DNA from 3 places in the Rhodococcus sp. F64268 genome. Region 2 is predicted to be linked to each of the others. Evidence: riboswitches for the same ligand, from Rfam matches in the RefSeq annotation. Region 2 holds a riboswitch; each other region holds the start of a gene.
The links. Region 2 has a riboswitch for S-adenosylmethionine ahead of MWU77_RS21430 (homoserine O-acetyltransferase). Riboswitches for the same ligand answer to the same signal wherever they lie in the genome.
Positions count from the first base shown of each region.

Region 1 (7,967 bases), on a different contig from region 2:
GGGTGAATTCGAGGTCGGTGTTGATGCGGAATGCGTCTTCGGTGCCGAACACGTCGGCGATCACCGAGTGGTCGATGACCAGTTCAGTGGGGATCAACGGATTGATTCGGGTGGCGTCGCCACCGCGGGTCGTCATGGCATCGCGCATCGCGACGAGGTCCACCACACACGGCACACCGGTGAAATCCTGCATGAGCACGCGGGCAGGCGAGAACTGGATTTCGGGGTTGTGCGTGGACGCGGGATCCCAGCCGGCCACGGCCTCGATCTGTTCGCGCGTGACCAGACGTCCGTCCTCGGTGCGCAGGAGGTTCTCGAGAAGGATCTTGAGACTGTAGGGAAGGCGGTCCGACCCAGGGACCTTGTCGATGCGATGGATCCGGTAGTCGATACCGTCGACCGTCAGGGTGTCGCGGGTTCCGAAGCTGTCGTCACTCATTACCGCCTCCAGGGCTGCAGTGCTTGTACGCGTGCGTTCGCGCGGCTCGAACTCCTCGTGTCGATCACCGTGGGAACGCCGTCACCTCGACGCTACGACACATGGCGCAGTCCGTCAGGGAATCTGCCGGGTGACCGCCGGGACGACGGCTACCACCGGGCAACGGCACCGCTCGGCCACCGTGTTCTGAGCAGCCGGCGTCGGGCCCGGCGTTCGTGAACGGGATACTGCGTTCGGGTCCACTCGAACACACCTCGTGAACGGAGTTCTGGCGTGAAGCATGTATCAGCAGGTCGGTCCACCCGGGCGATCCACGGCACCGGCATCACCGATGCCTACGGTGCGCCGCACCTGCCGGTCTACAACACCACGACGTTCTCGTTCGAGAACACCGCTGCACTGCTCGAGGTCGCAGACGGGCACACCGAGGGGCCGCTCTACACGCGCTACGGTCTGAACCCAACGATTTTTGCGCTCGAGGAAACGATGACGTCGATCGAGGGTGCTGAGAGCGCTTTGGCGTTCTGTTCGGGTATGGCCGCTGAAACAGCCTTGTTCGCTCAGTACGGACGCGACGGCATCGTGTGTGTCGGCGACGCTTACGGCGGCACGATGGAACTGCTCACCGCACAACTTTCCTTGCTCGGCATCACCACCACATTCCTCCTCGGCGACGAACTCCACCGCCTGGACGATGTCCTCCGTGGCGGAGCGAAGCTGGTGTTCTTCGAAACGCCCACCAATCCCGCGCTCGGGATCTACGACATCGCGGCGATCGCCGACCTCGCGCACAGTCACGGTGCTCTCGTCGCGGTCGACAACACGTTTGCGTCACCCGTCAATCAGAATCCTCTCGAGTTCGGCGCCGATCTCGTCTCGTACTCGGCCACCAAGTACCTCGGTGGCCACTCCGATGTCACGGCCGGGCTCGTACTCGGGGCTGCCGCGCTCATCGACCCGTTGAAGCCCTGGCGCAAGAGCTTCGGGTCGTGCATCGCACCCGAGGCCGCGGCGTTGCTGTCGCGTAGCCTGCGCACCCTCACCGTCCGCGTCAAACAACACAACGCCAATGCACAGGCGGTCGCAGAAGCGATGGAGGCCGACCCCCGGGTCGCGCGAGTGTTGTACCCAGGTCTCCCGAGTTTCTCCGGGCACATGCTCGCGGCGAAACAGATGACCGGTTTCGGCGGGATCGTGACGATCGAGGTCGCCGCGGACACCGAGACGACAGTACAGGTGGTCGATCGCCTTCAGTTGTTCACTCTCGCCCCGAGTCTCGGCGGAGTCGAAAGCTTGGTGACGCAACCGGTGACCACCACCCACTACGACCTTTCGCCGCAGGAGCGGCTGCGACGCGGTATCACCGGGTCGATGATCCGCTTGTCGGTCGGTCTCGAGGACACCGATGACCTCATCGCCGATCTCACACATGCCCTCGAGGTGGTCACCGTGTGACTGCCCACAGCGGGTAGAGCGGCGTACGAGTCACCGTGGGCCGCCCGGCGACGGCGGTCACGCGTCATCTCGACGGCCGGGCACCCACTGAGCCGAGACGGGCCTCGAAGAACGAGGTCACCCACGCCGAAACGGCGATCGCGAGGCTCAATCCGGTGACGAACAACGGCTGTGCGACAGCGTCGACCAGGCGTCGGTCGTGGGCGCCGGCCCGTACGTTCCCTCCCGGCGCTTCGCGGATGTCACCTGCCGGAATCCACGTGGGGGCGGGGTCCGAGTCCGCGGACCGGAAGTACCACAAGCCGGACGGATAGATCCGGTGTGGACCGGATACTTCGAGATTTCTCCCCTCGTAGCGAGCTGTCATGCTGGGTGTGGGTTTGCTCATGCGATCACGTCCCGTACGTCGGAGGTGGCGGTGCCAGTGAGGCGCCGAATTCGGTGGGTGACGTCTGCGGCAGCTACCACGCCCGAGCGTAGTGGCGGGTCGGTGCGCGTGCAGGGGCGCGACAGTGCGAGAAGAAACACCCTTATCGTTTCAACGGCGACGCAAACACGGCCAACGGACGGAAACAACAGTTCGGGGAGCCCGCTTCTGTCGGCAGACGTTGTGGTTGTAGGGATTTTGGTGGGGCTTCGAGGTGTGATCGGTGTCGAATCGTCGGATCGAGCCGCCCAGGTAGGCTCGATCCGGCGAATGTCCGACGTCGCCCGATACCCCCGAGCACCCAACGGAGATCCGAGATGACAGCGCGTGCCCACGACGAACTCGTGGTTCTGCTCGACGAGGACGAGCGACCCATCGGAACAGCTCCGAAAGCCACTGTCCACCACACGGACACTCCACTTCACCTGGCATTCTCCTGCTACGTGTTCGATGACGAGGGCCGGGTACTCACGACTCGACGCGCACTGGACAAGATCACATGGCCCGGCGTGTGGACGAACGCGTGCTGCGGTCATCCCGGACCGGACGAATCCCTCGAGGACGCGATACACCGCCGTCTCGAGCAGGAGCTGGGCCTCGCCGTCGACGACCTCACTTGCATCTTGCCGCGTTTCCGCTACCGCGCGACGGCAGCCGACGGGACTGTCGAGAACGAAGTCTGTCCAGTCTTCTGCGCCCGCGCAGTATCCGGCCTCGAGCCCGACCCGTCCGAGGTGATGGACTGGTCGTGGGTGTCATGGGCCGATATGCAGACCGCCGCAACCGTTCCGTGGCTGATCAGCCCGTGGTCGGCCGAGCAGATTCCGCAACTCGCTCGGACCGGCATGGCGCGATGGGTGCACGCCGCGAACTGAACCCAGCCCGTCCGACGGTCGTCCTCGACCGGCGGTGTTGTCCACGACAAGCGCGCTCGCCGAAGGGATTCACGCTTCGGACCACACACCCAGTTCGTTTCCACTCGGATCGACGAAAGTGAACCGTCGCCCTCCCGGGAAGTCGTACGGCCCCGACGAAATCGTGCCCCCGGCCTGTTCGACAGCAGCTACCGAGGCATCGAGGTCGCTCGAGTACAGCAGGACCAGCGGTCCGGCTGTACCCGGTGCGCGCAGAGTCGTGAGCCCACCGACCTCTCCGTCACCTTCTGCGGCACGGATACCGGCGTACTTCGGCCCGTAGTCGTTGAAGTTCCAGCCGAATGCGGTTTCGTAGAACTCACGTGAAGCGGGGAGGTCGGTAGCGCCGAGTTCGATGTAGTCGAATGCGTGATGGGTGTTGACCATGGAACCATAGTGAACCTGCCCACCGACACGGTGAAGTGGCGACGCGTGATCGGCCGGTTCACTCCCGGCTTCATTCCGGACCGAGGTCGATGCTGCGGTCGATCTCCCGACGGACGAGATCGACCGCGGCGTCCGCGTCCATCCCCGCGATCAGCACGGATTGTGTCGCACCGGTACTGACCGCAACCAACCTCACGGCTTCGTTGTGCGCCCTGGCCTCGGAGAGCCCGACGAGACGGAGTAGACGCCCGGCCTCGCCGACGGTCCCACCTGAGGCTTCAGCAAGGAACGATCTGATCCACGGATCGTTCGTCGCTTTCGCGAGGTAGGCATACCAGACCGAGACACCGACACGTGCGGGGGCATTCGTAGGGACCGGCTGGGTGAGCAGTGCTGCGAGGGCCGATCCGGGATCACGGGGGGATCCGTGTTCGCGGTACATCTGTTCGGCGCCGGTGACCATTTCCTGCGCTCCGGCCCGGATCAGATTCTGTTTCGATTCGAAGTAGTGCTGGATCCTGCCGATCGAGACCCCGGCCTCCGCAGCCACCGCGTGCAACGTGACCCCATCGATTCCTCGCTCGTGGATCACTGCCCACAGGGCCCACACAATCTCTTTGCGACGCTCGGCATGGTCGACAACTTTCGGCATGACAGCATTTTACAATATGTCTATACTGCAAAAAGTACTGATACTGGACGATCAGGAGTTGCAGATGAGCGAGTACGCCGCAAGCACAGTTTCCCGAACCGGCCGTCCACCACCCGCTCGCCCGCGCTACCGATGGCTTCGCCGCAGCGCGCTTGCCGTCGTCGCCGCACTCACAGCGCTGGGTGCTGTGAGCGTGCAGCAGTTCTTCTTCGGAGCAGCCGGCGTGGGTCATTTCCGCGACGCAGAGGGACGCCGGACCTACCTCGCGGCGTATGAGCGAGCGATGTCCTCGCTCCCCTCGCCTACATCGACCCACGACCTCGCAACTCGCTTCGGCACAGTTCGCGCCTACGAGTGGAGTTCCCCGGACACCGCGGATACCGTTCCGGTCGTCCTGGTACCGGGCCGGTCGTCGGGTGTTCCGATGTGGGCCGAGAACCTCGCCGACTTCCTACCCCACCGACGGGTCGTCGCTTTCGACGCACTCGGTGATGCCGGTTTGTCGGTTCAGAATGTTCCACTCGCCTCTTTCGGTGACCAGGCCATCTGGATCGCCGACGCACTCGACGCGCTCGAAACCGACACCGTGCACATCGTCGGCCATTCGTTCGGCGGAGCAATCGCAGCAACGTACGCGCAGCATTTCCCGGAGAGGGTCCGGTCGCTGACACTCCTCGAACCGGTTTTCACCTTCGCGCATCCCTCTGCCCGAATGATGGCGTGGACCATGGTCTCGACTCTCCCGTTCCTGCCCGAGTCCTGGCGCACGGCCGCACTCGGCAAGGTAGGCGGGGCAGAGTTCGACCCGAACGACGACATGGCGAAGATGATCGCCGCGGGTTCGGAGCACTTCTCGGCAGCCTTGCCGACTCCTTCTCCCCTGAGCGATGACGAGATGGACGCCCTCGTCATGCCCACCTACGTCGCTATCGCTGAACGCGATTCGCTCGCCGGAGCCGAAACTGCTGCGCAGCGGGCACGAACACTCCCGCGAGCAACCGTCGACGTCGTGCCGAACACCACCCACTCTCTACCGATGCAAGCGAAAGAGATTCTGGCAGTGACTCTTCCAGCGTTCTGGCACGAGTCCGAACAAAGCTGATCCGACGGATCACCGGCCGGGCACGCAGATCGGCGTCGAAACACGCCCTCGCACACAGTCCGTCCAGTGATCAGGTGCGGCAAGGGTGAAGGTCGCAGGCTCATACGGATCAGGGCCCGGCAGGATCAGCACTCGCCACTGCGGAACCCAGACCCCGATCTCCCCGCCAGCGTGGACCGCGGCGGCGATCGCGGTGGTGTCATGGTGACGGAATACGAGTCGTATCCCATCCCAAGATAATTCGACCCCCGAATCGTCCAGAACGCGCACCAGCGCGCCGACACCGAGATCGGAATCGTCGAAAGCCTTACGTGCGCGGGTGTAATGCACCTGGTGCCCGTCGCCGAACGAGGCGCACGGGTGAGCATCTACGTGATCGGCACCGCGAACATGGTCGGTCATGATTTCCTCCGGGTCGGCCCCGGGCGGGGCGCTCGTGCCCGGGCCGGTCGGCCGCGAGCCGCTTCGTCATCCGAGCCACCCGCGAGCGTGGGGTTGGCGTGCCGTCAAGTCGGAGCTTGGCGACGGCATCTCGTGAAGCACCGCCAATATACATGATGGATCGACCTCACAACCCGAGCCACCGCCTGCGGAGGAGAACGCAACGCATCCTTACTGCTCCGAAACGCCACGGTGACCGACCCCGCCGACACTGGTCGGGCACTGTTCGCACCAGGAGGTTGCCGTGTCCTACGTTCCACCCGCCGAGCTGGCCCGCGCGATGGTCGACGCCGGCCAGAGCAAGGTCCTCATGTCTACCCGCGACACCCTGATCAGGGCGTATATGGCCGGTGCGATCCTCACACTCGGGGCGGCATTTGCGATCACTGTCACCGTGCAGACCGGCAACGCCCTCCTCGGAGCTATTCTCTTCCCGGTCGGATTCTGCCTGCTCTACCTACTGGGTTTCGACCTTCTCACCGGGGTGTTCACGATGGTTCCCATTGCATACCTCGACAGACGTCCGGGCGTGACAATCGGGTCGATGCTCCGCAACTGGGGTCTGGTCTTCGTCGGAAACTTCCTCGGCGCCTTCACCGTGGCCGTGCTGATCACCTTCATCCTCACCTACGGTTACTCGATCACACCGGACGCGGTCGGCGAACGTCTCGGTGAGATCGGTGAATCGCGCACTCTCGGGTATGCGGAGCACGGTGCGGCCGGCATGGCGACCCTGTTCTTCCGCGGCATGCTGTGCAACTGGATGGTGTCCACCGGCGTTGTCGCAGCGATGATGTCCAAGAGTGTGCCGGGCAAGGTCATCGTCATGTGGATGCCCGTCATGCTGTTCTTCTACATGGGTTTCGAGCACTCGGTCGTCAACATGTTCCTGTTCCCGTCCGGTCTGCTTCTCGGCGGTGACTTCACCCTCGGTGACTATCTGATCTGGAACGAGATCCCGACGGTTCTGGGCAACCTGGTCGGCGGTGTCGTGTTCGTGGGTCTCGCCCTCTACATCACTCACGTGCGGACGCAACCCAAGCGCGCGATCGGGGCGCCGGCCTCGGACCGTGCCCCAGCGTCGGCCAGGACGCCCGAACCTGTGTGATGCAATCCGTGGCTTCGATTCTCCCGACGCACAAGGCCTATCGCGGCAGGGGCAAGGCGGATCACGCCGGCGATACCCTGATCGGATGGCGTCGTTCACCCCGATCTCTCCTGCTCTACTGACCGAACTACTCGCCGAACGTGCAAACGCACGACCGGGCCCGGTCGCCATGGCGATTTCGGCCGCCGACGCCGCAGACCCCATTGGTCTGGCGAGCCGGGTCGTCGTGGCTCTGCGCGCCGCGGGGCGCCCCGCCGACGCCGTGTCACTGCACGATTTCGTCCGGCCTGCCTCGCTCCGTCTCGAACACGGGCACGCCGATGAAGAAAGTTACCGGTCGGGCTGGTACGACTACGACGCGCAGGACCGCGAGGTGGTCTCGTCCCTGAAGAGGCGGCATCGCTTTCTGCCGCGGTTGTGGGACGAGGCCACCGACCGGTCGGTGCGAGCACACCGGGTAGGCGCCGCAGCCGATCACGTGCTTGTCGTGGCAGGACCGATGCTCCTCGGCCGAGGCATCCATTTCGATGTGACCGTCGACCTGAGAATGTCCCGGGGTGCACTCGAGCGAGGCACTCCCGCCGACAACCATTCGACGATCGCCCCACTGCTCGCCCACGAGGCCGAAGTCTCTTTCGAGGCCGACATCGTGGTGCGATTCGAACATCCTGATCGGCCTGCATTGCAGGATTGCTGAACTATCCCGCTGCCAGGGCCTTGGCCAGTGGCGAGGGGAATCTCGGCAGCACCCGCACACCCCCCAGCCATTCCTCGAGCCGAGCGGCTTCGGCGGCGAGAAAGGCCGATGCTTCCTTCCCTGCGTCCTCGAGCATGTGGAGTCGCACGGCACCGTCGTCGGATTGCCACCAGGTGCCGACAATCCGGCCATCCCACCACGCCGTCGGCCCTGCGTTTCCACTGGTGTCGAAAAGCTGCTGCTTGTACGGGCCGAGGTACCACTCTCGCTCGCACCAGCCCATCGTGGTGGGATCCAGCGACGGCAGCAGCGCGCCCCACGGCTCAGCAGTGGGCGCGGGGTCGA
Region 1 covers NZ_JALKAI010000019.1:810-8,776, reverse strand. Annotated here, with positions in the region: gene MWU77_RS24100 (aconitate hydratase) at 1-439, opposite strand, end outside; gene MWU77_RS24095 (aminotransferase class I/II-fold pyridoxal phosphate-dependent enzyme) at 713-1,894, shown strand; gene MWU77_RS24090 (hypothetical protein) at 1,959-2,282, opposite strand; gene idi (isopentenyl-diphosphate Delta-isomerase) at 2,639-3,196, shown strand; gene MWU77_RS24080 (VOC family protein) at 3,266-3,622, opposite strand; gene MWU77_RS24075 (TetR/AcrR family transcriptional regulator) at 3,693-4,274, opposite strand; gene MWU77_RS24070 (alpha/beta fold hydrolase) at 4,291-5,376, shown strand; gene MWU77_RS24065 (hypothetical protein) at 5,386-5,778, opposite strand; SAM riboswitch class IV at 5,804-5,916, opposite strand; gene MWU77_RS24060 (formate/nitrite transporter family protein) at 6,062-6,925, shown strand; gene MWU77_RS24055 (hypothetical protein) at 7,011-7,622, shown strand; gene MWU77_RS24050 (winged helix DNA-binding domain-containing protein) at 7,624-7,967, opposite strand, start outside.
Region 1: linked by a shared signal. The riboswitch ahead of MWU77_RS24065 (hypothetical protein) and the one ahead of MWU77_RS21430 (homoserine O-acetyltransferase) in region 2 are both predicted to bind S-adenosylmethionine.

Region 2 (7,967 bases):
CCGCAGACCTGAATCCGGCGCCTACCCGCGCGAACGCCGGTTCCGGACCCGCGATCCGAGCAGTGCGCCACCGAGGACACCGGCCCCCACCAGCGCGATCCCGCCTCGCATCCCTGTCCCCTCGTTGACCTGTACACGCGGGGTTATTATCGCGGAATCCGGCGCCGGGACATGCGCGAGTGCCATGTTCGCCTTCGTCGACGCGGCAAACGCGGTGCAGAACAACACCAGTCGTGCGGTGATGTTGCCGAAAACCAGGATGCCGAGTATCGGACCGAACGCAACACCCGCAGGCCCCTGGAGAACACTCTCGAGGTAGATCGAGCCGGCCTGTTTGAGGATTTCGAAGCCGATTCCCGCGATCACACCGCCGAGGATCGCGCTGCGGAAGGTGACCGGTTCGCGGGGCAGGCGGGCAATGACCCACGTGAACACCGCACTCGTGGCAGCGACTGCAATGAGGAGAGCGGCGATACGTAGAAGCACACCCACACCGACGAGGTTCTCGATGTTCAGCAACTCCACGATCCACTGCATCACCGGCCCACTGCTGACCGCGGACAATCCCAACGACACGACCATCGCCAAACCCAGGCCGATCAACGCACCGCCGTCCTTGAGCTTGACGACGAGGAAGTTCCCCTTCTCACGCGGATGGTCCCACATGGCGGTGAGGGCATCTCGCAGGTTCGCCATCCAGCCGAGACCTGCGTACGACGCGGTGATCAGACCGATGACCCCCACGGCGCCGCGGGAATCGATCGCGGAATCGATGATTCCCTGGACCGTGCCGCCGAGCTCACCGGGGATGTTCTCGGTGATCGCATCGCTGATCTGCTCGAGCATCTCCGGGCGACCGGCGAGAATGAAACCGGCGATCGAGAACGCCACCATGATGACCGGGACGATCGCGAGGACCGTGAAGTAGGTCAGGCCCGCGGCGTAGTAGTCGCCTTTGTTCTCCTGATATCGCGTTCCGGAGCGAACCAGATGGTCGAGCCACGGACGGGCCGCACGTTGGCGGTCGAGGAAGCCGGGCTTGTCGTCGACGTCGGGGCCACCGACCATCTGGGTCTCCTTACGCAATCACTTTCGCGGTAGGAATCCCACCTTGTCATAGACCTGGGCCAGTGTCCGGGAAGCCACCTCACGTGCCCGATCCGCGCCGTTCGACAGAATCCGGAGTAGCTCTGCCTCGTCAGCGAGGTACTCGTCCACTTTCGCCCGCAACGGTGTGACGAACTCGGTGAGCACCTCTGCCGTGTCGCTCTTGAGGTCGCCGTAGCCCTTGCCCTCGTACCCGGCGACGAGTTCGTCGATCGAGCGGCCCGACAGGGCTGATTGGATGGTGAGCAGGTTGCTCACGCCCGGCTTGTTCTCCGGGTCGAATCGGATCTCGCGGTCGTTGTCGGTCACCGCCGACTTGATCTTCTTCGCCGAGATCTTCGGGTCGTCGAGCAGATTGATCAGGCCGGCATCGGTGGCCGCCGACTTGCTCATCTTCGACGTCGGGTCCTGCAGGTCGTAGATCTTGGCTGTGCCCTTGACGATCTGAGGCTCCGGAACGACGAAGGTCTTTCCGAACCGCTTGTTGAAACGCTGTGCGAGATCGCGGGTGAGCTCGAGATGCTGGCGCTGATCCTCACCGACGGGAACCTTGTGGGCGCGGTAGAGGAGGATGTCCGCGGCCATGAGCACCGGATAGGTGAACAGACCGACGCTCGCATGCTCGGACCCCTGCTTGGCCGACTTGTCCTTGAACTGCGTCATGCGGCTCGCTTCACCGAAACCGGTCAGGCAGTTGAGCACCCAGGACAACTCGGCGTGCTCGGGAACCTGGCTCTGCACGAACAGCACGGAGCGCTCCGGATCGATACCGATCGCAAGCAGCTGCGCTGCGGCAACGAGGACCCGCTGCCGCAGTTCCTTCGGTTTCTGCGGCACCGTGATGGCGTGCAGGTCGGGGATGAAGTAGAAGGCGTCGTTCTCGTCCTGCGCCGGGACCCACTGCTGCAGCGCCCCCAGAAAGTTCCCGAGGTGGAACGAATCCGAGGTGGGCTGGATGCCCGAGAGCACCCGGGGCCTGGCGGCCGGCCGGGTGTCCTGCGCTGTGGTGTTCTGATCTGGCGTCGACATGGCCTCGATACTTTCACGCATCGGATCCGGCCGCCGCAGGAGGTGGGTGCAGTCCGACGGTCCCCGTCAGTGAAATCGGACGGTCCCCGTCAGTGGAACCGGACGGTCACCGGCGCATGGTCGGACCAGCGCTCCGCATACGTCGCGGCCCGTTCGACCCGCGCATCCACGACCCGCTCCGCCAGTGCGGGCGTCACGAGGTGGTAGTCGATGCGCCAGCCGGCGTCGGTGTCGAACGCCTTGCCGCGGTAGGACCACCAGGAATAGGGGCCGGCGACATCGCCGTGCAGGTCGCGTACGACGTCGAGCCACTGACCGGTCGCGAGCAGATCATCCACCCAGGCCCGCTCGTCGGGCAGGAAGCCCGATTTCTTGACGTTGCCCTTCCAGTTCTTGATGTCGCGCTCGGTGTGGGCGATGTTCCAGTCGCCGCACACCACCATGTCGCGGCCTGCCGCGATCACGTCGGCGGCGCGCTCTCCCAGGTACGCGGCGAAGCCCTTCATGAAGCGTTCTTTGTCGTCCTGCTTCGGGGTTCCGGCTTCCCCAGTGGGCAGGTAGAGGCTGCCGACGGTCACGTCCCCGAAATCCGCCTCGATGTAGCGGCCCGAGTCGACGTACTCGTCGACGTCGAAACCGACACGCACGGCGTCCGCCGGCGTGCGCGACAGGATCGCAACTCCCGCGCGTCCCTTCGCAGACGCCTCTGATCCGGTGACATGCCAACCGGCGTCCAGTGCGGGCGCGATCGCGGCGTGGAACTGCTTCTCGGTCGCGCGTACTTCCTGGAGACAGACGATGTCGGCCGCGGAGGTTTCGAGCCAGGCCAGCAGGCCCTTTCCTGCCGCAGCGCGCACGCCGTTGACGTTCACGGTGGTGATGGTGAGGGACACGCCGCACACCGTATCCGACGCCGCCGACGGGCCTCTAATGCGAGGCGCGGGACTTCTGCAGGTTCTCGTCGAGCGTCCCGAGGAACTCCTCGGTGGTCAGCCACGATTGTTCGGGACCGACGAGCAGCGCAAGGTCCTTGGTCATGCTGCCTGCCTCGACGGTCTTGATGACGACGTCCTCCAGCGCCTGCGCGAACTCGATCACCTCGGGGGTGCCGTCGAGTTTGCCGCGGTGCTCGAGACCTCGTGTCCACGCGAAGATCGACGCAATGGGATTGGTCGATGTCGGCTTGCCCTGCTGGTGTTGCCGGTAGTGCCGGGTGACGGTGCCGTGTGCGGCCTCCGCTTCGACGGTCTTGCCGTCCGGAGTCATCAGCACGGAAGTCATGAGTCCGAGCGAGCCGTAGCCCTGCGCAACAGTGTCGGACTGGACGTCGCCGTCGTAGTTCTTGCAGGCCCAGACGTAGCCGCCCTCCCACTTGAGGGACGACGCCACCATGTCGTCGATCAGGCGGTGCTCGTAGGTGAGTCCGGCGGCGTCGAACTCCGCTTTGAATTCTTCCTCGTAGATCCGCTGGAACTCGTCCTTGAACATGCCGTCGTAGGCCTTGAGGATCGTGTTCTTGGTCGACAGGTAGACCGGGTAGTTGCGCTGCAGACCGTAGGACAGGGAGGCGCGCGCGAAGTCCTGGATGGACTTCTTGTAGTTGTACATCCCCATCACGACACCGCCGTCTTCGGGAATCCTGCATATCTCGTGCTCGACAGGCTCGGAGCCGTCGTCCGGTGTGTAGGTGATGGTGACAGTGCCGGCTCCGGGGACCTTGAAGTCCGTGGCACGGTACTGGTCGCCGAAAGCGTGACGGCCCACGATGACCGGCTTCGTCCAACCCGGAACCAGCCTGGGCACGTTGGAGATGATGATGGGCGCACGGAAGATGGTGCCGCCGAGGATGTTACGGATGGTGCCGTTGGGTGACCGCCACATCTTCTTCAGGCCGAACTCTTCGACGCGCGCCTCGTCCGGGGTGATGGTCGCGCACTTGACACCGACGCCGTACTTCTTGATGGCGTTCGCGGAATCGATGGTGACCTGGTCGTCGGTCGCGTCACGGTTCTCGATGCCGAGATCGTAGTACTCGAGATCCACATCCAGGTAGGGATGAATCAGCTTGTCCTTGATGAACTGCCAGATGATGCGAGTCATCTCGTCGCCGTCGAGTTCGACGACCTTACCCTCAACCTTGATCTTGGACATACGCGGTTCGTGTCCTCCTCGGACGGCAGTCGAGTCCCCGAACGACCGCACTTCCGGAATGCGGCCGCGTTCAACTCAGGCGTGTGAGCACGACTCCGCACGCGTCGGGTGCGGCGCCAAACAGAACAAGCGTACTGCTATTCGATGCGCACACAACCCCGGCTGCCACCCCGCAATCACTACTGATCGGTAACTTTCTTTGTTGCTCGAGCACCGGCGAGGGAAGGTCGAGAGCCGCGTGTCGAGCCCGACGATCCAGCCGTTAGACTGCCGACGAGGTCATGAGTGCCAGCGCGAAGCCCCGGCTTGCTGGTCGGCAACCCTCCGGCCAGGGTGGGGTGCTCCGGGTGAGGACACGGTCGTCGGCGCACCGCGGGCGACAAGCCGGCTCTTGGGAGGTTCGAAATGCTGATGGACTGTCGATACCGGCTCTCGTCCCAGTGCCCCGACATGGCAAGCAGGACACATTGACCATCACCACTGGCCTCGAGGCGGTCGCATCTTGACAACAGGTACCAACCGTCGACGAATCGAACTTCCCGCAGAAGACGGAAAGCTCGACACCGTCGACATCGGCAGCATCACCCTCGAAAGCGGTGACATCCTCCCCGATGTCACCGTCGCTCTGCAGCGGTGGGGCGCGCTGTCACCCACCCGCGACAACGTCGTGCTCGTCGAGCACGCGCTGACCGGAGACTCACACATCACGGGACCGGCCGGGCCGGATCACCCGTCGCCGGGCTGGTGGTCCGGCATGGTCGGCCCCGGCGCGCCGATCGACACCGACCGGTGGTGTGTGGTGGCCACGAACGTCCTCGGCGGATGCCAGGGCACCACCGGCCCCGGCAGCACCGCGCCCGACGGCAAACCGTGGGGTTCACGATTCCCACGGATCACCATCCGCGATCAGATCACCGCGGAAGCCGCCCTTCTCGACGTCCTCGGCATCGAGACATTGGCCGCGGTGACGGGTGGATCGATGGGCGGCATGCGTTCGCTCGAATGGGTCGTCACCCACCCGAGCCGAGTGCGTGCGGCACTGGTCCTGGCGGTCGGCGCCCGCGCAACCGCGGATCAGATCGGTGTCCAGAGCACCCAGATCGCTGCCATCATGGCGGATCCGGACTGGCAGGGCGGCGATTACTACGAGACCGGCCGCCGACCCGAGACCGGGCTGGGTGTCGCGCGGCGCATGGCCCATCTCTCGTATCGCAGCGAGGAGGAACTCGACTCGCGGTTCGCCAACCTCCCTCAAGACGACGAGGATCCGTGGCGTGACGGACGCTACGCCGTGCAGAGCTATCTCGACCACCAGGCAACGAAGCTCGTCAAGCGGTTCGACCCCGGGACCTACGTGGTGCTGAGCGACGCGATGAACCGGCACGACGTAGGCCGCGGTCGCGGTGGCGTCGAGGCTGCATTGGCGAGCACGCACGTACCGACGATCGTTGCGGGCGTCGATTCGGATCGTCTCTACCCGATTCGATTGCAGCAGGAGATCGCAGACGGTCTCCCCCATTGCGCCGGGCTGCGCGTGCTCGAATCACGCGACGGACACGACGGCTTCCTCACCGAGGCCGACGCGGTCGCGAAGTTGCTCGTCGAGCTGATGGAACTGGCGAGCGCGTAGCCGCGCTCGCCGGCCTGTTCCACCGAGTGGGCTAACCCGTACCCAAGGGGTCGATCGAGACAGCCAGTCCGACGATCGCCCCGCCCATGGCGAGCATCGCGGCCACGTCGAAGCGTTTGCCTCGCACCGCGAGCACTCCCACCTGATCGGAGTCGAGAGCCCACCGGAGGATCCCCGCGAGGATCATCGCACCACCGAACACGAATGCGCCTCGGCGCCAGCGATCGGCCAGCACGAGGACCACCGCCGCGACGATCACCAGGGCAACCGCCAGCAACGGCAGGTTCAATCGTGTGAGTCGCACCGAACTGGCCATCTGCCGGTTGCTCAGAGACCGGCGTCGTGCTCGGCGCGTTCGACGACATTCGTCAGCAGGAACGCGCGGGTGAGCGGCCCGACACCACCGGGGTTCGGCGAGAGGAATCCGGCAACGTCGCTGACGTCGGCGGCGACGTCGCCGCGCAGGCCGTCGGCAGTGCGCGAGACACCGACGTCGAGCACCGCTGCACCGGGCTTGACCATGTCGGCGGTGATGAGTGCGGGCACGCCTGCGGCGGCGACGATGATGTCGGCGCGCTTCACCTCGGCGGCGAGGTCCTTGGTGCCGGTGTGGCACAGCGTCACGGTCGCGTTCTCGCTGCGACGGGTCAGCAGCAGCCCGATCGGACGGCCGACGGTCACGCCGCGGCCGATGACCACCACGTGGGCGCCGTTGATCGGCACCTCGTAGCGGCGCAGCAGGTGGACGATGCCCCGCGGGGTACACGGCAACGCCGCATCCTTGCCGAGCACCAGGCGTCCGAGATTGACGGGATGCAGTCCGTCGGCATCCTTGGCGGGATCGATGCGCTCGAGGGCGGCGTTCTCGTCGAGGTGCTTCGGCAGCGGCAACTGCACGATGTAGCCCGTGCATGCGGGGTCGGCGTTGAGTTCGTCGATCACCGCTTCGAGCTGCTCCTGGGTGATATCGGCGGGCAGATCCTTACGGATCGAGGTGATGCCGACCTTGGCGCAGTCGTTGTGCTTGCCGCGCACGTACGCTGCCGATCCGGGGTCGTCGCCCACCAGGATCGTGCCGAGGCCGGGCGTGATGCCCTTGTCCTTCAGCGCAGCGACGCGGACCGACAGGTCCTCGAAGATCTCGTCGCGGGTTGCTTTGCCGTCCAGGATAGTCGCAGTCACGTCGCTCATTCTTCCAGGTATCCACTCGCTCGCGGCGGGCGGTGCCACATCGTTCCGGACGGGGAACAACCGCGCGAGTCCACCTGATCGACGTCGGGGGCTCCGGCCCGGTACAGATCTTCGAACGCCGACGCGAGACGGCGTTCGTAGTCCTCGGGGTCCGGCATCGACGAAACACTCACCAGGAACGTCAGATTCAGAGTATTTCCGAGCGATGTCACCGAATGAACGAGGGCGGAGGTCCGGCTGAGCATCGGTGTCCCCAGCGCTTCCACCACCGGACTGTCGCCGAAACGGAGGCCCTCGACCCGGCCGCGGGGCACATTGGTCACCGCGGTGTTCGCCAGCGCGACGACGTCGCCGCTCGACTCGGGCTTCCGGTTGCGGGCACGCCGAATCGACACCTTCAGGTCCACCGCGGGCGAAGCATCGACGGGCGCGGTGGTGGCCGCCGTCACCGGATGCGCGACACGCTGCTTCTCCAGATTCGACGATTCCCGGACGAGGCGGAGTCGCTCGAGCGGGTCTGCATGGTCGGTGTGCAGGTCGACGTACATGAGCGTGACCTCGTTGGCCGCACGGGTCTTCCCTGCCTCGACGCCGGACTTGCCCCGGGTCGATCGGGGGACGATCGCCGCGAGCGACGCCGGCGGGATTTCTCCGTGATGTTCGAGATACGAGTGCAGACCGCCCGAGACCACGGACAGGATCACATCGTTGACGGATGTTCCGGTGGAGCGAGCGACGGCCCGGACGTCGCGCAGATCCATGCGGACCCGGCCGAACTGCCGAGGCCCGCTGCCACCGGTGTCGAAACGCGTTCGTGGACGGCACGGCGCCGGTGGGGTGATGGTTCCCGCTGCGGTCA
Region 2 covers NZ_JALKAI010000011.1:107,483-115,449, reverse strand. Annotated here, with positions in the region: gene yhjD (inner membrane protein YhjD) at 22-1,068, opposite strand; gene trpS (tryptophan--tRNA ligase) at 1,087-2,136, opposite strand; gene MWU77_RS21440 (exodeoxyribonuclease III) at 2,226-3,029, opposite strand; gene MWU77_RS21435 (NADP-dependent isocitrate dehydrogenase) at 3,064-4,287, opposite strand; SAM riboswitch class IV at 4,565-4,679, shown strand; gene MWU77_RS21430 (homoserine O-acetyltransferase) at 4,790-5,917, shown strand; gene MWU77_RS21425 (DUF3017 domain-containing protein) at 5,949-6,233, opposite strand; gene MWU77_RS21420 (bifunctional methylenetetrahydrofolate dehydrogenase/methenyltetrahydrofolate cyclohydrolase) at 6,245-7,099, opposite strand; gene MWU77_RS21415 (wax ester/triacylglycerol synthase domain-containing protein) at 7,105-7,967, opposite strand, start outside.

Region 3 (7,967 bases), on a different contig from region 2:
CGTGGCGCCGGCGTCGAGGGTCACGGTGTCCATGGACATGATCCGATCATGGAACAGGTGGGTCTGAACCACGCACCCCCTCTCCACGGTCGCGCCGGGTCCCAGCGTGACGAGGTCGGCCTCCGGTAACCAGTAACTTTCACACCACACACCACGACCGATCTTCGCGCCGAGACCGCGCAACCACAAGTTCATCACGGCGGTGCCGGGCGTCTGTTGACCGAACCACGGCGCGGCGACCATCTCGACGAAGGTGTCGGATACCTCGTTGCGCCATACGAAGGAACTCCACAGCGGGTGTTCCTCCTGCCCGATGCGCCCGACGATGAGCCATTTCGCCGCGATGGTGATGATGCACGCCAGCGCACCGGCGGCCATCAGCACGAGTCCACTGACCAGCGCCGCGGTCGTGTAACCGCGATGGACGGCAATGGAGTTCAGCGAGAACAGCACCATCAGGCCGATGCCGAACGTGACCATCATCGGAACGAGGCGGAAGGTCTCGACTGCCCCGCGCGCGATCTTCAGTTTCAGGGGCGGCTCGAATGTGCGACTCGAATCGGATTCGCCGGAGGCACGGCGCAACCGCACGGGGGGACTGCCGAGCCACGACGATCCCGATTTCGCCTTCTCCGGTGCGGCCGACAGGACCGCGACGAGGCCGTGCTTCGGCACGCGACGACCTGGTGCGGCCATGCCCGAGTTTCCGAGGAACGCCCGCTTGCCGACCTTGGCGCGCGAAATGTACAGCCAGCCGCCGCCGAGTTCGTACGAGGCGACCATGGTGTCGTCGGCGAGGAAGGCGCCGTCCGCGACCTTGGTGAACTTCGGGACCATGAGGACAGTGGACGCCTCGACGTCCTTGCCGATGTCGGCGCCGAGCAGCCGCAGCCAGATCGGAGTGAGCATCGACGCGTAGAGCGGGAACAGGAAGGTGCGGGAGGAATCCATCAGGCGTTCGGTAGCCCAGACCTGCCACCCGACGCGGCTTCGGACCGGATGCCAGCCTTCGGTCATGCCGATCGACAGCAGCCGCACGGTGATCAACGTCAGCACCGCGAACACCGCCATGGTGAGAACTCCGCCTGCGGGGAGCATCGCAAGGGAACGGAGCACAGCCTCGGACACACTCACGGTGTCCCTGACCCACCAGACGAGCAGCGCGACACCCGCGCCGATCGACAGGATCGGAAGTCCTGCGAGAAGGATGGACGTCACACCGAACATCGGGACCCAGCGCGCGCCGCGCGGCGGATCCGCGGAAGGCCATTGCGGTGCGGCTTTTCCGGTTTTCTGCGCGGGCGAACCGGCCCAGTGCTGCGCAGCCTTGACCCGACCGAACACGGCGGAGCCTGCGGCAACCTCGGCGTTCTTGCCCACGCGTGAACCCGGGGCGAGAAACGAGCGGGCGCCGATCGAGGCGCCGGCTCCGATGCGAATGCTTCCGATGTGGACGAGGTCGCCATCTACCCAGTACCCCGACAGATCCACCTCGGGTTCGATCGAGCAGCCGTCGCCGAGCTCGAGCATGCCGGTGACCGGCGGAAGGGTGTGCAGGTCGACGCCCCGGCCGATCTTCGCGCCCAGCGCCCGCGCGTACTGGCGCATCCACGGCGCACCGGACAGATTGGTCGCGCCGGACGCTTCGGACAAGCGCTGCGCGGTCCACAATCGGAGGTGTACCGCGCCGCCGCGGGGATAACTGCCCGGCTTCAGCCCGCGCAGGAGCAGCCGCGCGCCCAGGACCGCCGTGCTCATCCGGCCGAGCGGCGAAAGGAACACAACGACGCCTGCTGCGATCCACCACCACGACAACGTCACGGTCCACGGAACATCGGTGGCCATTGCGATGATGTTGTTCAGAATCGCCAGCCACGTGATCCATTGGAGGCCGGTCAACGTCGTGAGTGGCACCGTCGCAGCGAGCTGGAGGAACTGCGCCCATCGCGACACCGGGTCGACCTCTCGTGGAGCCGTCGTCGCCGTCGGCGCGAGGTCGTCGAGATAGCCGGCGAGGGATCCGAGCCGAGGCCGGTCGTAGAGTTCGGCGACCGTCATCTCGGGATAGCGCTCACGCAGCGCGGTGACGAGCTGTGCGGCGGACAGGGAACCTCCGCCGAGTTCGAAGAAGTCGTCGTCGAGTCCTTCGATGCGGGCGCCGAGCAGTGACGACCACAGTTCCGCGACCCATTCGGCGGTCGGAGGTAGTCCGAGCGCTTCGACCGAGTCGGCGTCGGCGCCGGGCAGCGGCCACGGGAGGGCATTACGATCGACCTTCCCGGACGTGCGAGTGGGAAGTTCGTCGACGAGCGCGAGACGTGGTACGAGTGCCGCTGGAAGCTGTTCGGACAGCAGGTCGTGGGCGGAGGCAACGTCGAAGTCGGGATCGGTCGAGGCGATGTAGCCGACGAGAATCGAGCTTCCGGCCGAGGTCTTGCGGACCGCGCACGCACCGCCGGCGACCCCGGGCAGGTTCTGCAGGGCATTGTCGACCTCGCCGAGCTCGATGCGGCGTCCGCCGATCTTGACCTGGTCGTCTGCGCGGCCTTGGAAAAGGAGCCCCGCGCTGTCGAGGACGACGAGGTCGCCGCTGCGGTAGGCGCGTTCCCAGCCGAGGGTGGGCATGGGCGCGTACTTCTCGGCATCTTTCGCCGGGTCCAGGTAGCGGGCCAGCCCGACACCGCCGATCACGAGCTCGCCGGTCTGCCCTTCGGCGACGGGCTTGCCGTCGGTGTCCACGACCGCAAGATCCCAGCCGTCGAGTGGCAGGCCGATCCGGATCGGTCCGGTGCCGTCCATGATGGCGGCGCACGCGACCACCGTCGCTTCGGTGGGGCCGTAGGTGTTCCACACTTCACGGCCGGGCACGGCGAGACGCTCGGCGAGGTCGGGAGGGCATGCTTCTCCGCCGAAGATGAGCAGGCGCACTGCTTCGAGTGCCTCGCCGGGCCACATCGCCGCAAGCGTCGGGACCGTGGAGACGACGTTGATGTTGCGAGAGACAAGCCACGGGCCGAGGTCCATTCCGGAACGCACGAGCGAGCGCGGTGCCGGAACGAGGCACGCGCCGTGCCGCCAGGCCAGCCACATCTCCTCGCATGACGCGTCGAAGGCGACGGACAGACCTGCGAGGACCCGGTCGCCGGGGCCGAGCGGTTCTTCCCGGCAGAACAGGTTCGCTTCGGCGTCGACGAACGCGGCGGCGTTGCGGTGTGTGACGGCGACACCCTTCGGGGTGCCGGTGGAACCCGAGGTGAAGATGATCCACGCGTCGTCGTCGAGGGCCGGTTCGCGTACGTCCGGTTCGTCGGCAGGACGAGCGGTGCCGGGACCGACCCCCGCATCGGTGACGATCGCGGTCACCTTTGCTTCGGAGAAGACCAGTTCGGCACGCTCATCGGGGTCGTCGGCGTCCACCGGGACGTAGGCGGCGCCTGCGGCGAGAACGGACAAGATGGTGATGTAGAGGTCTTTGGACCCGGATGACATGCGCACCCCGACGCGATCGCCGGCACCCACACCGGCCTCTGCGAGTCCACGCGCTCCTGCGCTCACCTGGTCGAGCAGTTCGGCGTACTCGAGCATCGTGGTGCCGTCGTCTATCGCAGGAGCGTGGGGGTGCGATTCGGCGCTGGCACGAAGTACGTCGACGAGTGTGCGCGGCGCGGGTGCGTGTGATCCGCGCAGGAAGATTTCCGGTACGAGCGACGTGTCGTCGGCTGCGGGCGGGGGTTGAGCAGACAATCCGCTGTCCTTCTACTCGGGTGGGCGATCCGGGTTATCTCACGTGAAGGTGGACAACAGATGAACGTTCGGTACGCGCAGCGAATGGATGGAGGTTCGCGGTGTCACACCTCAAAGCAAAGCACGATGGCGGTTCCTCCGCAGGTCAGAAGGAGAAATTCACTTTCTGCCGGAGACCGTGCGGAAGGCCCCGGCGGGGTGCCGACTTGACACCCGGTGTGCCCGGTGTCATTGTCTTCGGCAGGTCATGAGTACCAGCGTCAAGCCCCGGCTCGCTGGTCGGCAACCCTCCGCCGCGGTGGGGTGCTCCGGGTGACGACCTGGCTGACGTACCGAACCCGGACGCAGCAAGCGCGGACTCCGCCGGCGAACGATTCACCATCGTCGTGGCGATCACCGACGGGTCCCTGATCGATGAGGGAAATTCGTCATGACTGTTGCCACCTCCACCTGTATCGCTCCCTTTGCTCGCGTGTCGGGCTGTGACGTGCAGGTTCCTCTGGTGCAGGGCGGAACCTGCACCTACGCGAACTTCGACTATGCGGCGAGCGCGCCGGCTCTGGCGAGTGTGACGGACCGGATCGCCGAACTGTTGCCGTTCTACGCCAGCGTGCACCGTGGTGCGGGTTATGCCTCGCGCATCAGCACCACGAGCTACGAGGAGTCGCGTGAGTCGGTTTCCCGGTTCGTCGGGGCCGACGAGGACCAGGTCGTGGTCTTCACCCGAAACACCACGGATTCGATCAACCTGCTGGCCGGTGCGGTCCCCGGTGACGTCGTGGTCCTCGACATCGAACATCACGCGAACTTGTTGCCGTGGAAGAACACTCGTGTGGTGGAAGCCGCAGATTCGGTCTCGGAGACCGTGTGGCGGATCGCCGTCGAGCTCGAGCGTGCGCCGACGGCACTGCTTGCCATCACGGGAGCCTCCAATGTGACCGGCGAGGTGCTTCCGATTGCCGAACTCGCCGACCTCGCCCACGCGTGCGGCGCACGGATTTTCGTCGACGGTGCCCAGCTGGTTCCGCATCGCCGCGTCGACCTCGCCGAGCTCGGCGTCGACTATCTCGCGTTCTCGGGCCACAAGCTCTACGCACCGTTCGGTGCCGGGGTGCTCGTCGGACGTCGCGACTGGCTCGATGTCGCGGAGCCGTACCTCGCCGGTGGTGGAGCGGTGCGTGAGGTGGCCCTCGACCGCACCGAGTGGGCGTGCGCCCCTGCCCGGCACGAAGCCGGGTCCCCGAACGTGCTGGGGGTCGCGGCGATCGCTGCCGCGTGCGACACCCTCGCGTCGCACGACGCCGAGGCAGCTGCGCGTCACGAAGAGCTGTTGTGCGCACAGCTCGTCGATGGCCTGCGCGATATTTACGGCGTGGAAATCCTTAGGCTGTGGGATGATTCGGCAGACTGCGTCGGGATCGTGACCTTCGGTATCGACGGTTTCGAGCCCGGTGAGATAGCCGCATACCTCTCGGCCGAACACGGCATCGGTGTTCGTGACGGGCGGTTCTGCGCCCACCCGTTGCTCGCTCGCGTCGGCCTTCCCGGTGGTGCGGTGCGTGCATCGCTGGGATTGGGTAGTTCCTCGGCGGACGTCGATCGTCTGCTCGCGGCGCTTCGGCAGCTGGTGGCGAATGGGCCGCAGTGGTCGTATGCCAAGGCCGACGGGGCCTGGAGTCCGTCGCCGGAGACCCGGACCGGCCTCACGCAGTCGGGCGACGGTGCGGCGGAGTGCGTCTGACGATCGCCGCAGAGATCGACAATTCCCCACGAGATCAGTAGGGTTTTCTCATGGCAGTGTGGAGTTCGGCGCAGGCAGCGGCCCAGTGGTGCCGACGCCACGTCGACCTGTGCCGCACGGCCTCCTGCATCTGTTCGGACTGACGAGGTTCCCGTTCCCGCTTTTTTCGATGCCGAGTTCGGCATATCGAGAGGAATTCTCATGTCCTACAGTAGTACATCGTCGACCGAATCACTGCGTGTCGCAGTCGAATTCGTAGAGGGGTCAGGGTCCGACGTGTGGGCCGATCTCACCGTTGATCGTGACGGTGGTGGGCCGCTCGACCTCAGTGCTGCTCCGCGCACCGTCGTGCGGGTGCGCGCCGCAGATCTACGGGAAGCACGCAAGATGCGCGATCGGGCACGAGCCGATGCCTCGGCGGAAGGCCGCGACCCCGACACCCTCACAGTGCTGGTCGACCTCGAAGTGATCGTCGACCTCGAAGCGCGGGTGGCTCGTCGCCGTGCTCAGGATGCGTGGCGCCGGGCAGGTGGGGGAGCGGCGGGCCTGTCCTATGTCGGTACTCCGACCGGGCTGGCCGGCCTGATCGCGGATATTCATGCCGTGAAGGTCGCCGACGGTGTCACCTTGATCCCGGTGGCCGGCGGCGTCACGGTCGACAACATCGTCGACGGAACCCTGCCGTGGCTCGAGTCTCGCGGACTCATCGAGATCGCACCGTCGTCGGTGGAGTTGGGTCGCAGGTTCGCGGCAGGTAGGGGGCGTGCCACTGGTCGCTCGGACGGTCGTGCTGCCCTCGCATCCTGACCTCCTGCACGTCGCGATCAGTCGACCTCGAGGTCGACGCCCGCGGTGATCCGTAGGAGCTCGGTGTACGAGGTGCGGAAGAGGGTGTCCAGGCTCCCTCCCGATGCCCACAGCTCGGGGTATCCCGCCAACGCGCTGTCGACGTAGGTCGGCAGATTGGTGGGGTGCCCGAGCGGTGCCACGCCGCCCGGTGGCTGCCCAGTGACCTCGGTGATCAGGTCGTCGGGGGCGGGAGTGAGGGTGCCGGCCAGTCTGGCGCCGGCCCGCTCGAGTGAGACCCGGTGCGCGCCCGAGACGAGAACCAGTATCGGCTCCTCGTCGAGAAGGAGTACGAGGGACTCGACGATGGCTCCGACGTCGACCCGCACTGCAGCTGCTGCCTGTTCGGCGGTGCGCACCGGAGTCGACTGCGTGGTGATCAGGCCGTGATGTCCTCGGGCGATGAGGGTGTCGGCGACTCGGGCAGCATTCGGGTGCAGAGGCCTGGGCATGATGCCACCCTATGAAAACCGGTGACTGCTGTGACCGGATCCAGAAGGATCGACGTGATCGGAAGCTCGGTGCGCTTTACGCGCTCAAATATTACTCTCGAGTAATGACTGATTCATCCAGTTGGAAGGCGTTCACCGTCGAGCGCACCGAACACGTAGCCCAGGTCACGCTCATCGGCCCGGGCAAAGGCAACGCGATGGGACCGGATTTCTGGTCGGAACTGCCGCAGATCTTCGCGCAACTCGACACCGACCCCGAGGTTCGCGCCGTCGTGCTCACCGGCTCCGGCAAGCACTTCTCGTACGGCCTCGACCTTCCGGGCATGGCCGGTGAGCTCGGGCCGGTGCTGGCCGACAAAGCGCAGGCGAAGCCCCGCACCGATTTCCACGCCATGGTCAAGCGCATGCAGGGTGCCATCACGGCCGTCGCCGACTGCCGTAAGCCCGTCGTCGCTGCAATCTCGGGATGGTGCATCGGCGGCGGCGTCGACCTCATCGCGGCGGCCGACATCCGCTACGCCAGCGCCGACGCCCAATTCAGCGTCCGTGAGGTCAAGGTCGGTATGGTCGCCGACGTGGGTAGCCTCGCGCGCCTTCCCCGGATCATCGGTGACGGGCACCTACGTGAACTCGCGCTGACCGGCAAGGACATCGACGCGGCACGTGCCGAGAAGATCGGCCTCGTGAACGACGTCTTCGACGACGCCGCGGCAACACTCGCCGCAGCGCACGCGAGCGCCGCCGAGATCGCGGCCAACCCCCCGCTCGTGGTCCACGGCATCAAGGACGTCCTCGACCACACGCGGTCCGCGCAGGTCGACGACAGTCTTCGCTATGTCGCGGCCTGGAACTCGGCGTTCCTGCCGTCCGAAGACCTCACCGAAGCGATCGCGGCCGTGATGCAGAAGCGCACGCCGGAGTTCAAGGGGCGTTAGGAAGCAACCTGCAGAAAGACGACATCTCCCGGCCGATTTCGTTATCGGCCGGGAGATGTCGCCTTCAGGGGACGCGGTGTCTGCCGTCGTCCTACGTACTCAGTGTCCGCCGTTGTCCTTCAAGCGCGCGATCGACGCGGTGACCTCGGCCTCGGCGTCGGCCCGGCCCGCCCAATCGGCAGCTTCGACATGCTTGCCCGGCTCGAGATCCTTGTAATGCACGAAGAAGTGCTTGATTGCGTCGAGCTC
Region 3 covers NZ_JALKAI010000009.1:125,341-133,307, reverse strand. Annotated here, with positions in the region: gene MWU77_RS20065 (Pls/PosA family non-ribosomal peptide synthetase) at 1-3,744, opposite strand, end outside; SAM riboswitch class IV at 3,988-4,104, shown strand; gene MWU77_RS20060 (aminotransferase class V-fold PLP-dependent enzyme) at 4,175-5,485, shown strand; gene MWU77_RS25155 (putative leader peptide) at 5,536-5,628, shown strand; gene MWU77_RS20055 (LLM class flavin-dependent oxidoreductase) at 5,687-6,292, shown strand; gene MWU77_RS20050 (YbaK/EbsC family protein) at 6,310-6,783, opposite strand; gene MWU77_RS20045 (crotonase/enoyl-CoA hydratase family protein) at 6,888-7,718, shown strand; gene MWU77_RS20040 (inorganic diphosphatase) at 7,818-7,967, opposite strand, start outside.
Region 3: linked by a shared signal. The riboswitch ahead of MWU77_RS20060 (aminotransferase class V-fold PLP-dependent enzyme) and the one ahead of MWU77_RS21430 (homoserine O-acetyltransferase) in region 2 are both predicted to bind S-adenosylmethionine.